Regions from separate parts of the Desulfosporosinus youngiae DSM 17734 genome, predicted to be linked through region 1. Evidence: riboswitches for the same ligand, from Rfam matches in the RefSeq annotation. Region 1 holds a riboswitch; each other region holds the start of a gene.
What was found. Region 1 has a riboswitch for cobalamin ahead of nikB (nickel ABC transporter permease). Riboswitches for the same ligand answer to the same signal wherever they lie in the genome.

Region 1 (4,273 bases):
ACGGGTGGAGGGCTCTTTCGCCTGCATGATATTGACGGTTTTAAAAGGGACTTCCCCATCCCAGTAATGCTCGTTGCGCACCATCTGCACATCGTTGTCCTGAGTAAAGGAAACGAAAGCGTAGGGACCGGTGCAAATAGGACCCTCCAGCTGAACCTTCCGTTGAGCGGAGCCCTCCACATCAATCACCATTGTCCAGGGATAAGCCAGGCATCCCGGCATATCGGGAACCGGCTTTTTAGTGACGATGGTTACCGTCCCCGCAGCGTCATCTGCTGCAATGGAGGAATAAGTGAAGTGCCCCTGGGGGTTCCCCGCCCCGCCATTGGCGGGATCTTCCAGCTTGAAGAGGCGCTCGATGGATTTCACTACATCACTTGCTTTCATGTCTTTGCCATTTGAGAATTTCACGCCGTCGCGTATTTTGAACGTCCAGGTGAGGTTGTCGGCAGCTACTTCCCAGCTTTCCGCCAGCCATGGGGCAAAGTTCCCGTTTTCATCATAGCGGATCAGGGTTTCACCCGCACCCCAGCGCATCACAAACCAACCGTCCCAGTTCAGGGAAGGCTCCAATGTGGCGGACATCAGTTCAGTGGCGACATTCAACTGTGTTTTTCCCGACGAAGAACTTGCCGGGCCGGCTGTGCCCGGATTGCTGCCGCAGCCGGCGAGCATGGACAGCGCAAGGCAGATAGTGACGAATAGAATGAACCCTTTTCTCTTTTTCATATGTTTGACCCCTTTCAAATTATTATGATAATTGGTTAACTGTAGCATTGCTGCGGAGAACCCCGGCTTCATCCTCCGGGCGCCCTGAGAGGGTCTGCTCCTGTTTGGGGTCCAGAATATCGCGCAGGCTGTCCCCCAGGAGGTTGAACACTACCACTACTATAAACATCGCCGCTCCGGGACACCACAGCAGCCAGGGAGACGACTGGAAATACTGCCGGCCCTCACTGAGCATATAGCCCCACTCCGGCGTGGGCGGCTGGACGCCGAATCCCAGGAAGGACAGGGAGGCTAAAGCAAGCATCATCGCCCCGATATCCGTAGCGGCGGTAATCACCATTGTCGGCAGGGCATTGGGCAGCATATACCGCCAGAGGATATATCTGTTTTTCGTGCCTGTCATGCGTGCGGCGGTGATATAGTCGCAATTCTTTATTTTCAGAACCAGACTGCGCGCCAAGCGCGCGTATTTTGTCCAACTGACAACAGCGATAGCGGCAATGGAGTTTATCATATTGGGTCCTAAAATACCGGCAATCGCCATAGCCAGCACAAGATCGGGAAAAGCCAGCATACTGTCGGCCAACCGCATAATCACAGCGTCCACGGTTCTGCCGAAGAAACCGGCCACAATTCCGAGCAGCGTACCGCATACCAGAATGACTGTGACCAGCGTCAGAGCACTCACCACTGAGGTTCTCGCGCCAAAAACAACCCGGGAGAATACATCCCGCCCCAGGGCGTCCGTACCGAACCAGTGCTCCGCGCCGGGCAGCTGCAAAGCATCCTGCAGAACTGCCTCTAAGGGGTCATGAGTGGCAATAAGGGGCGCAAAGAGCGCTATGAATCCGATCAGCACCGCCAGGAAGGCAAATGCCATGAAACTTCTGTGTTTTTTCACAAAGTCAAGGAAAGTCTTTATGGCTTATGCCTCCTTCCGTATTCGGGGGTCAATCAGGCTGTAGGACAAATCAACCAGTAAATTGATGACCATATAAATCATGGCGATCCACAGCACAATGCCCTGAATTAATGGATAATCCCGCGCGCCGACGGCATTTACTGCCAGATTGCCAAGGCCCGGATAGGCGAAAACAATCTCCACCACTGCGGTCCCGCCCAGAAGGGAGCCAAGGGAAAGGCCCAGCATGGTTACCAGGGGCAATAAGGCATTGGGCAAAACGTGCCGGATCATTATCACAGAGGGTTTGATGCCTCTTGCTTTCGCACCTACGACGTAATCCTGCTGCAGCTCTTCTAAAACCGCAGCTCTGACCTGGCGGGAGTATTTCGAGGCCATGGCGATAGCCAGGGTAACCCCCGGCAAAACCAGCCTTTTCCAACCTGCCGTGGTTGATATCACCGGCAAAAGGTTGAGTTTAAGGGCAAATATGTACAAGAGAAGCAGTCCGATCCAAAATCCCGGCATGGATATTCCGACAAAAGAAAATCCGCGGAACAGATAGTCCGTGAATTTGTTTTGCCGAACAGCCGAGACAATACCGGCCGGCAGGGAGAGAGCCAGCATGAGAACGAGGGAAAACAACGCCAGCTTGAGAGTGGGCCAAAGCCGCTGGCTCAACAGTGCCGCCACAGGTGTTTTCTTCGAAAAGGATGTCCCGAAATCGCCTGCCAGACAGTTTGTCAGCCATGAAGTATACTGCAGGACAAAAGGTTTGTCCAACCCCATCGAATGTCTGGCCGCCTTCAGCATATCCTCGCTAGGCACAATGCCGCTGGCTGCAAACATAGCACTGGCCGGATCCCCCGGGGCCAGATATGTGAGCAAAAAAGTGAAAAAACTTACAAAAAACAATACAATCACCATTTGGAAGAACCGCTTGGTCAATTTCAGCAAGCTAATATGTATCACCTCTCAATCATCTCAGCCCTATGGCCTGCCTGCCCGGCAATACCTGCTGCTGATCATATAAAGAAAACCCGGCTTCGCCGAGCTTTAAACGCATGCTTGCGAATGAGGCGAAGTCGCTGGTTGCACTTATGCTTAGAAAGTATACAACGAAAAGTTATACTTTCTGACAGTATAAAAAAGCAGCCTGTTACGGCTGCTTTGAGTTTATGCTGCTAATCCGGGAAACCATGTCACTAAAGGCAAAGGATAGACCATTAGCCCATGAGAAATCCACCAAATGAGCGGCCCAGATACCGTAGGCGTTCATTAATATGTGTATAAGCAGGTCTCCTGACTTGGTTCATCGCCTTACAGCCCTTCCCGGAATACTCCAGTGGATTGCTGCAAAACTCCCCTTCACAGTGACGGCCTCGCTCCGGAATTACACCGGATTCCCTTTTAATTCATGCGAAACTTATACATGTTATTATATTAGCTTAATCTTAGCATGTCTGCTAATATTTGTCTATAGAATTGTTTTTAGATATTAAATTGTCAAATACTAGCATTTCGAAGAAAAGAATGGTGATTTGATGTCGTCAAATATTTGGAAATCACCGGAAACTATAAATGTTTAGAACTTGTGTGCCGATAAATAACTTGAAAGGTAAATTTATACTTTTACAATGGAGGTGGCTTTATGAAAATAGCAAGCTCAGATGTAGCGATGAGCAGTCAGCACAGTTATTCTGAAGCAACTGTCAGTTTTGAGTCTTTAAAATTATGGAGCAACCAAGGGGGTACTCTTAGCCAAATTAACTCTGCCAAGCTTGAGGTTGATACGGTTGAACTATCTGAAGAAGCTAAATATCTTCAGATGTCCGGGGAAAACAGCGTAAGCAAATCCAGCAATGAATCCGATTCGCTTTTTCAGCTCAGCGAATCAGATAAACGAAAGATTGAGCTTATCCAAATGCTCTTCAAAAGTCTAACGGGAAAAAAGCTTAAGCTTGTAGTACCGGATAACATCCAAGCCCCCAAAACAATTGCTGTTCAGCAATTGCAGCAGCCCCAAAGTGCAGGCTGGGGTCTTATCTACAACCGAAGTACAACCCACTATGAAGCCGAAAGTACGTCTTTTAACGCTCAGGCATCCATCAAAACGGAAGATGGCCGGGAAATCAATTTGAATTTGCAGTTAAATTTGAGCAGAGAGTTTATTTCCCGAAACAACCTCAGCATACGTGCCGGAGAGGCTTTAATCGATCCCTTGGTTATCAATTATGGTTCGGCAAGTGCCTCAGTTACCCGGGAGAAGTATGAGTTTGACATTGATGCGGACGGAACACTGGATCAAATATCCTTTGCCGGACCTGGCAGCGGTTTTTTAGCCTTAGATCTTAATAATGACGGCATTATCAACGATGGCAGGGAACTTTTTGGTCCTAACAGCGGGGATGGTTTTTCTGATCTGGCCAAATATGATCTGGATAAAAACGGGTGGATTGATGAAAACGATGCTATTTATGAAAAACTGCGGATTTGGATCAAAGATGCCCAGGGTAATGACTTATTATTGGCTCTGGGCGAAAAGGGAATTGGTGCCATCTATCTGGGAAATGTCAATACCAGCTTTGCCCTAAAGAACAGCAACAACGAATTAAACGCCCAAATCCAAAAAACCGGACTATT
Region 2 (4,273 bases), 1.6 Mb from region 1:
CATTTCTGTTAATTATTTTTCATCAGCTGTCGGAATTTCGACAATTTGCTTAAAATAAAAAAGACCACGAAGCAGACTCTAGTGAGTCAAACCTCCATGGTCTTTGCAAATACCTTCGTGGTTCTGCATTTAAAATAATTTTGTACATTGATTCTACAAACTCTTCATAGATTCCTGCTTAATGTCTTATTTTTAAAATAAATTTTAAAGTTATAATTTTAACTGAACAAGTTTACTTTAAGGCACTGTCTTTCACTTCCTCTCAGTATAGAAACAAAAAAACCACAAAGTTGACCCTAATGAGTCAAACCTCCATGGTTTTTGCTTCCGCCCTCTCAGAATATCCCCATCATTTTATACCTTAACAGAACCGTCGAAACGCGAAGGACCCATTCGTTTTTATAATTTCTGTTATCATCCGTTACGCGCCCTCATCTTTCCCCTTTTTAAATTCAAAAAGCCCCTCGACGATGAGCGCCAAGAGGCCGTGTATATTCCTAAATACGACACTTACTTATAGAACCTCCCTATCGCTCGTAGAGTTACTGGTTCATTAACAAAGGCAGGTCTTCTGACTTTGGTTCATTTAAATACATCACGCCTTCCCGGTATGAACCAGTGGCCTATTGTATGAAACATCTCCCCATTACAGTGGCGGGACCGTGCAGGACTTTAACCTGCTTCCCTTTTAAGCCGTACTTTAAGTACACGCACCTTTATTCTCAAATATTTAATTACTATAATGTTAACGCATCTTAATCTCATGTGTCAACCATGAAGTACACCTGATAAGATTACTACGTCACATAAACAGGGTATCAGCTACTATAGCAAAAATGGATGTTAATATTTTAGATTTTCAACTATATCAAGTATTTTCTCTTCAGCGATGAGGCTGGAGACATGCTCAATATAAGGCTGTAAAAATTCATCCTTTTCGAGAAAAGGAACATTCTTTCTGATTAGATTTTTCACCGCTAAAGTTGTGGGGGATGGCAAAAGTTCTGCAATAAAATCTTGTGCTTGGGCAGCACACATTAATTCAATCGCTAAAACATATTTCAAAAGGTTTACAGTTTTATAGGCCTTTAATGCAGCATTATAACCCATACTCGTATAATCTTCCTGAAATGCACTTGTAATGGCGTTATCAATTGTTGCTGGATGACTAAATATTCTCATTTGACCTACGATACCCGCTGACGTATATTGCGGAATCATGAAGCCGTGATTTACGCCATTATTTCTAATTAAAAAGGCGGGAAGCTCACTTACATGCGGGTTAACCAGTCTATGGGTTCTTCTTTCTGACATTTTTGCCATCATCGTCATGGCCATGCATAAAGAATCAGCTTCAATTCCAACAAATGAACCATCAGCATTACATCCCATCAATACCTGTCCGTCATCTTCGCTGTCTGAAAATATTAAAGGATTATCACAACAGGAGTTCATTTCAGTAAGAACTGTTTGATATGCATCTTTGATTGTCTTCTTAGCTGCCCCGTGTACTTGAGGAACATTTCTTAATGACGTAGCATCCTGTACTCTGTAGGATTTGTATTGGGCAATTATCTCACTATCTTTCAATATATTTCTAATGTTTTCAGCAGTATTTATTTGGTCTTCATGTGGTCTTACAGCATGAATCCTTGGGTCATAAGCTTCTAGGGTTCCTTTTAATACTTCTAAAGACATGGCTGCAGAGATGTCTGCTGTTTTCGAATAATTAATTGCATCATATAATGTTAAAGCAGTTAGTGCTGTAATTGATGTCGTTCCAGAAACAAGGGATAAGCCCTCTTTGCTTGCTAAAGCGATTGGTTTCATACCCGCCTCTTCAAGAACTTTATCTCCGGGCAGTAAATTATCGTTAAACCAAGCCTTACCTAGCCCAATTAGAACGAGGCCAACGTGAGCTTCCGGCCCTAGATAGCCTACGGAACCATCTTTTGGTGCAAACGGGATAATGCCATTATTGAGAAGTCCTGCTATTTGCTCGAGAGTTTCCATCCGAACTCCGGCATAAGCTTGTCCCAGGTTTAAAAGCATCATCAGAAGTATTCCCCTTACTACTTCTTTGTCCAAAGGTTCTCCTACCGAGGTGGCATGGGACAGGAGTGTGTTTCTTTGTAAAAGCGCTGAGTCTTCAGGACATACTGCTTTATTCCAATTTTCTCCCAATCCGGTTGTGACACCATAGATAATTCTGTTTTCATTCGTAAATTTATCCACTAAAAATCGGGAACGATTAACTCTATCACGGTATTGAGCCGAAAACTCTACCTTGGCATTATATCGTACGACTCCGACAAATTGGTTTAACTCGATCGGGCTATCTCCTAATATCACTTTACTGATACATTTAGCTCGTTTTAGCGTATTTTCCAGACTATGCGTATGCATGAATTCTCTCCTTTATACGGAACCATCATTGAACAAAAGAAATTAAGAAATAAAATCGGTCAGTAAGGCTGACGTTATAACAATGACTACATTTTAAATTACAGCCCTGCGTGAAACTGCCGATGCGATCGTCCATCTCGTTTAATAATTCTCTTATCATCCGTTACGCCCTATCTTCCCCTTTTTTGAATTCAAAAAGCCCCTTGACGATGAGCGCCAAGAGGCTGTGTATTTCCCTAAATACAACACTTACTTTATAGAACCCCCTATCGCTCGTAGAGTTATTGGTTCATTCAACAAAGGCAGGTCTTCTGACTTTGGTTCATCAATGCTTTACGCCTTCCCGGTAGGACTAGTGGCTATTAGTATAAAACATTTCCCCATTACAGTGGCGGGACCGTGCAGAATTTTACCTGCTTCCCTTTTAAGCTGTACTATGTAGTACGCGCACCTTTATTTTCCAATATACAATTGTTTTAATGTTATCGTATATTAGTCTAATATGTCAACCATTAAAACAGTTGAACAGAGCTGAAGCATGATTTTCCCCTTGAAACTGAGAACAATAGTCGCTACTCAGACTTATCCAGGTTGAACGCCTTGGCCCTGAAATCCCAAAAAGGATGAGCCCTTGGGTGTAGTTCAAATGTTGCATCGATGCACCATTTAGGCTCTCTTCCCCCTCGGGGGAGGAGAGTATAGCAATGCTTTGCACATCACCTTATCCTCGCCGGATTGCCTTATTCTAAAGCTCAATTACGCGATCTTCCACCCCTTGGCCACCTCCTGTGCTTTCCAGAGCTGTGCATACAAGCCTCCCTTCTCAAGGAGCAATGAATGGGCACCCTGCTCTACAAGACTCCCCTGATCAAAAACAAGAATTTGATCTGCGGTCTGAATGGTACGCAAATGATGGGCAATGACAAGCACTGTCCGTCCCTTGGCCAGAGCACTGACGGCTTTTTGGATCTTGGTCTCGTTCACAGGGTCCACATTGCTGGTGATCTCGTCCAACACAACAATAGGTGCATTTTTAAGGAAGGCGCGGGCAATGGAAATACGCTGTTTTTGACCACCGGATAAGCCCACACCGTTTTCCCCCACTCTTGTATCATATCCTTCCGGCAGCCCGGCGATAAAGTCATGGATTTGTGCCTTTTTTGCCGCCTCGATAACCTGTTCCCGTGTTGCGTTCCGGTTGCCCAGCCGGATGTTTTCATAGATACTGTCAGCGAAGAGCACGACATTCTGCATGACAATACTGATATTGGAAAGCAGCTCGTCATAGTCCATATCCCGGATATCCACACCACCTACCTGGATGGAACCTCTTCCAATGTCCCAGAAGCGCAGCAGCAAATTGGTGATCGTGGTCTTCCCGGAGCCGGAGGGACCTACCAATGCCGTCAAGCTTCCCTGAGGCAGCTTAAAATTGATATTTTTCAGCGCGAACTCATCGGTTTCATAGGAAAAATCAACCTTTTCATAAGTGATATCAAAAGCGCTTGTTTTTCTTGGAAAAACTGCCGCCGGTACAGTGGGGGCCTCCAACACCCCTTCCACCCGTCGATAGCTGTCCTTTACCTGCAGGTAGTCCAGCCAGTACTTCTCAATTTTCCGGAAAGGCTTGTAAAATTCCACACTGAAAATGATAAATATCAATAGTGTTTCAAAGTTAAGGCTTCCTTGATGCAGCATTAATGCTCCTACTATAATCATTACCGCATAGGAAAGCTCGAAGAAAAATGAGAATCTGCCGACATAGCCCGCAACTGTTTTAGATTGCCTCCGGGCACTTACTCCGAATCTTTCGATGCTGCTCCGCAGTTTTGTTTCAAAGGCCGCATTTTCGGAAAATGCTTTCATC
Region 3 (4,273 bases), 370 kb from region 1:
AGTAGTTATTAAAGATCGAGCCGATAACTCCCCGTTCCCGAAACTTATCAGCAGTGTGCAGGGGCACAACATATTCCGCCCGCGCGTTTAAATGGTCCGGATTAATTCCGCCATGAATGCATTCATAATCCCCTCCGCTGAGCAGCTCCAAGGGATAAAGCGCCCAATTGTCCGTATTTAAGGCTTTCATCTTGTCGGGGTTTCCTTTAGGGACAACCCCCGCCGTGGTTATAAAAGCAAGTTTAGCACTTGCCAGCTCCGTTACAGGTTTGGGCGGCCTAACCTGTTCGAAAACCGGGAGAACCAGTTCACTAGTGTAACTCCTGCCTTGCAAACGGGCTTCAAGCATCTCTATGGCTCTTTGGGCGCCCGATTTCTCACGTGAAATGACTTTGCGAATTCCCCGAGGTAGATAGCCTTCGACTTGAGCGGCTCCCAGCTCTTTTTGGCTCACTACCTTATGAGCAAAAGCAGCCATCCGGACTAAGGCATCTTGCATCCCTCGCACGGTTTTAGTCGTGGGCAGAATATAGATGGTTTGATTCCGGCGATACATCTCTGCTGCGGGATTATCCGGCGAGAAAGCAGTAAGCGCCGGTATTCCCAACAAGTCAGATAAATACTGACAAACTGCTCCGCCGGCAACACCATAGCGTCCGGCACCAAAGGCAGGTCCGGCAAGGATGAGGTCCACTTTTTCCTGCTGTAATTTTTGAGCAATTCTTTTTAGCACATCATCCTGGTTTTCTTGAAAATAGTTATCTCCGCAAATTGCCGTTGTCGATATAACAAAGGATTCACCGAGCAAACGCCCTAATTCCTTTCCCGGCCCTACTGCTTTTTGCTGAAATTCCAGAGGGGTGTCCGCTTTATCCTCAGCGCCAATTTCTCCAAAAAATTGATTTAAGTAATGAAAAACTTTAATCCTTTTCTCCATCGAGATTCATCCTCTCTTCTGATATTACACCTTTGGGGTCTGACCTAAGCTAAATATTTCCTCCATTTGCGGGGTAGGCTTCTTACCAATGATCGTAGTTATGAGGATGATCAGAATGGTCACGAGCAAGGCACCGACCATTTCATGAATTCCGGTTAGTTTGACTAAAAACAGCTTCCAGATAATATAAACCAATGGACTAATACCGACCACGGCCAGCGCGCCGCTGAGATTGGCCTTTTTCCAGAGGACGCCAAGTATCAGCGGAATACCAAAAATCAAAGCAAACCCACCGAAAGCGAAAGCATTGATTTCCAGGATTAAGGCCGGAGGTTTTAAGGCCAGCACAAAGGAAATGATTCCTATCACCAGAACTGCCCCTTTTATCACTAATAACTTGGTGCCTTCCTTTACGTCTTTAGAGAAGCGCGGCAGAATATCATTGCCTACCGTACCTGAAACGGCAAGCAAGAGGGAATTAGCGGTTGTCATCATTGCCGCAATTAATGTAAAAAACAAAAGTGCCGCATAAATTGAGGGCAGACCACTGATCACGCTCGGCATAGCCATATCGGATTTGGCCAGACCGGGATGAATGACCCGGGCAGTTAAGCCGACCAAGCCAGCACCAAATGACCACAGTGCTCCAAGTGCCATAGAAATGGGAAACGCTCTGCGCATCGCCAGGGAATCCTTAAGCCCCCATACTCGCGCGGTCAGATGCGGCTGACCCCAAAAGGCGATAAGGTAAGATATAATTAGACCTATTTGTAAAGTTAGGGGCATGGAACCCCTAAATTCTATGAGCTTCGGATCGATGACCGCCAGCTGAGCATTGAGACCGGAGAACCCGCCCACGAGCTTCATGGAGATGTATACCATAACAATCGTCCCAATCGTCATGATCGTTCCTTGCAGAGTGTCCAGCCAGGCAACCCCTAGATAGCCGCTAAACTGAGTAGAAATGACAATCGTCAGACCCAAAATAATCATTCCCCAAAAATAGCTGATGCCTAAGGTTGACTCAATAAGGTAACCGGCTCCCATGAGCTGGATAATAATCATAGGGATAATAAAAATCAGCGTCCAAAGTCCTGTAATTGGTTTCAGATTTTCTTTGCCGAAACGCAGAGCCAAATAATCTGCCGTCGTCAAAATGGATGCCTTGACAGCGACACGACGTAATCTTGGAATGACCAGGACCCAACTGATAAACATGCTCCCAAATACACCCAAAAGATACATCAAACCGGCCCAGCCAAACTGATAAGCCAACCCCGCTGCCCCTAAAAAAAGTCCTGCACTGGCTGCCGAAGCCGACCAGGTAAAGGCCGATACTACTCCGCCCACATTGTTATCCCCAGTTAAATAACCCCTGACACTTCCTGTATGTTTATGGGCAAGAAGCACAACTACAATAATGCTGGCAAAGAATAATATCGACCCGATGATCATTTCCATACTCATATAAACCACCTCTTAACATTTTTTCACTGGTATACTACTTTTACAGTTTAAATAAGTTCTTGCTTAATACCGAGATTGCCAGCGAAGCAACAACAAAAACGATGATTGTTGAGAATAGGAACGTCCCCGCTGTAGAAGCAAACATAAAATCACCCCTTTCCCAAATAAAAAAGTCCTACGCCAAATTTAAAATTTGACGTAGGACTTTACCTTCATCCTTAACAATCTACAATACCAAGGCAGGTCTCCTGGCTTACGGGTCATTGCTGTTCTTCAGGACCTTCCCGGCTTATGCCAGTGGCCTCTGATCGCTCGCCGATTACAGTGGTGGGTCCGCTCCGTTTATTGTCACCTTTGAAGACAATTCCGGATTCCCTATTCTCCCTCTTTCAGGGCACCTCGATACCGTATCAGTTATTTACTTAGCTACATATTATTTTAATTATTTGAATACGTCAACCCCACTCCTTACTTTTTGCCACAAACGATTCGTTTTCTTCATAAATTTTATTGAGGCCTGACACTTAATATTTTTATATACAAGTTTTAAAATTATCAGGGAAAAAGGCCCATATTTGGGTGTAAAATTATAATAATTGTGCCTTAATTAATATTAACACTCTTAAATGGATTTGAGGGAAAATACATGACTAAAACAACGAGAGAGATACAAATGCCTCTCTACCTGAAGTCTTTCAATTGCATAGGTTCCGCCTGCGAGGACAGCTGCTGCTTTGGCTGGAGCAGTATCACGGTGGACAGCGGAACCTTCAAAAAATACAGCAGTATCCATGACCCGGCATTGAAAGAAATAATCGATAATAAGGTCGAACTCAACCAAACCGAACAAAGTGCGGAAACCTACGCCCATGTGATACTAAACAATGATTCAACCTGCCCTTTTTTAACTAAAAAAAGACTTTGCCTAATGCAGTTAAAACAAGGCGAAAACTATTTACCCCAGATTTGTTTTGCTTTTCCCCGGGTAACTAATGTTATCAACGGTATCCTGGAAAAATCCGCTGTCATGTCCTGTCCCGAGGCTGTACGCGTGGCACTGTTAAACTCTAAAGGAATTGACTTTATTTCAGTACAAGAACCTCTGGATGTGCGCAACAAAATTTCAATTTCACTTAATACCAATGATCCGGCCTTCACTGATACACCCAACAAGTATTTTCAGGATTTACGAAATTTTACACTTCATCTATTAAAGAACAGGGATTATAAGCTCGAGGAACGGCTTATTATCCTGGGATTGTTTTTTCAAAAGCTTGCGAAAGTATGTAATGAAAAAAAGGTTGATACTATACCTGAGTTCATTGCTTCCTTTGCCCAATTATTAAAGGAAGAGTCTTTAACAGCGCTTCTCGCGAAAACCCCCACATCCCCGGTAGTTCAGTTTAAACTGTTGATGCAAAGCGCTCTCACAAGGCTTGTACAGGGAATAACCAATCAACGCTACGCTGAATGTTTCATTGAGTTTTTGCAAGGCATAAAGCATTCACCTGACATAAGCTTAGATATTTCGGCTGAAAACTATCGTCTGGCCTTTGAAAATTACTACGCTCCTTTTGCTTTTAAGCACGAATATATTTTTGAGAATTATCTGGTGAATTACGTCTACAATAATCTTTTTCCACTGAGTAACGGAGATATTTTTGACGAATATATAAAGCTCGTGTTTCATTACTCATTGATCAAAATGCTTCTTACCGGTATTGCCGGATTCCACCAAGGACTTAGTTTAGAGTTGTCAGTTAAGCTGATTCAGTCCTTTGCCAAAACAATTGAACACAATCCTCAATACATAAATGAAACGAAAGATTGGTTCAAAAGAAAAGGTTTAAACTCAATGAAGTACTTATC

Region 2: another riboswitch for cobalamin. It lies ahead of DESYODRAFT_RS19760 (HAL/PAL/TAL family ammonia-lyase); the one in region 1 lies ahead of nikB (nickel ABC transporter permease).
Region 3: another riboswitch for cobalamin. It lies ahead of DESYODRAFT_RS10690 (sodium:solute symporter family transporter); the one in region 1 lies ahead of nikB (nickel ABC transporter permease).

Annotation. Positions count from the first base shown of each region.
Region 1 covers NZ_CM001441.1:2,660,458-2,664,730, reverse strand. The annotation lists gene DESYODRAFT_RS12275 (ABC transporter substrate-binding protein) at 1-729, opposite strand, end outside; gene nikC (nickel transporter permease) at 752-1,630, opposite strand; gene nikB (nickel ABC transporter permease) at 1,655-2,602, opposite strand; cobalamin riboswitch at 2,906-3,075, opposite strand; gene DESYODRAFT_RS12260 (hypothetical protein) at 3,282-4,273, shown strand, end outside.
Region 2 covers NZ_CM001441.1:4,262,265-4,266,537, forward strand. The annotation lists cobalamin riboswitch at 545-733, opposite strand; gene DESYODRAFT_RS19760 (HAL/PAL/TAL family ammonia-lyase) at 844-2,406, opposite strand; cobalamin riboswitch at 2,691-2,876, opposite strand; gene DESYODRAFT_RS19765 (ABC transporter ATP-binding protein) at 3,163-4,273, opposite strand, start outside.
Region 3 covers NZ_CM001441.1:2,286,998-2,291,270, reverse strand. The annotation lists gene DESYODRAFT_RS10695 (glycine/betaine/sarcosine/D-proline family reductase selenoprotein B) at 1-937, opposite strand, end outside; gene DESYODRAFT_RS10690 (sodium:solute symporter family transporter) at 962-2,404, opposite strand; cobalamin riboswitch at 2,626-2,821, opposite strand; gene fliB (flagellin lysine-N-methylase) at 3,051-4,273, shown strand, end outside.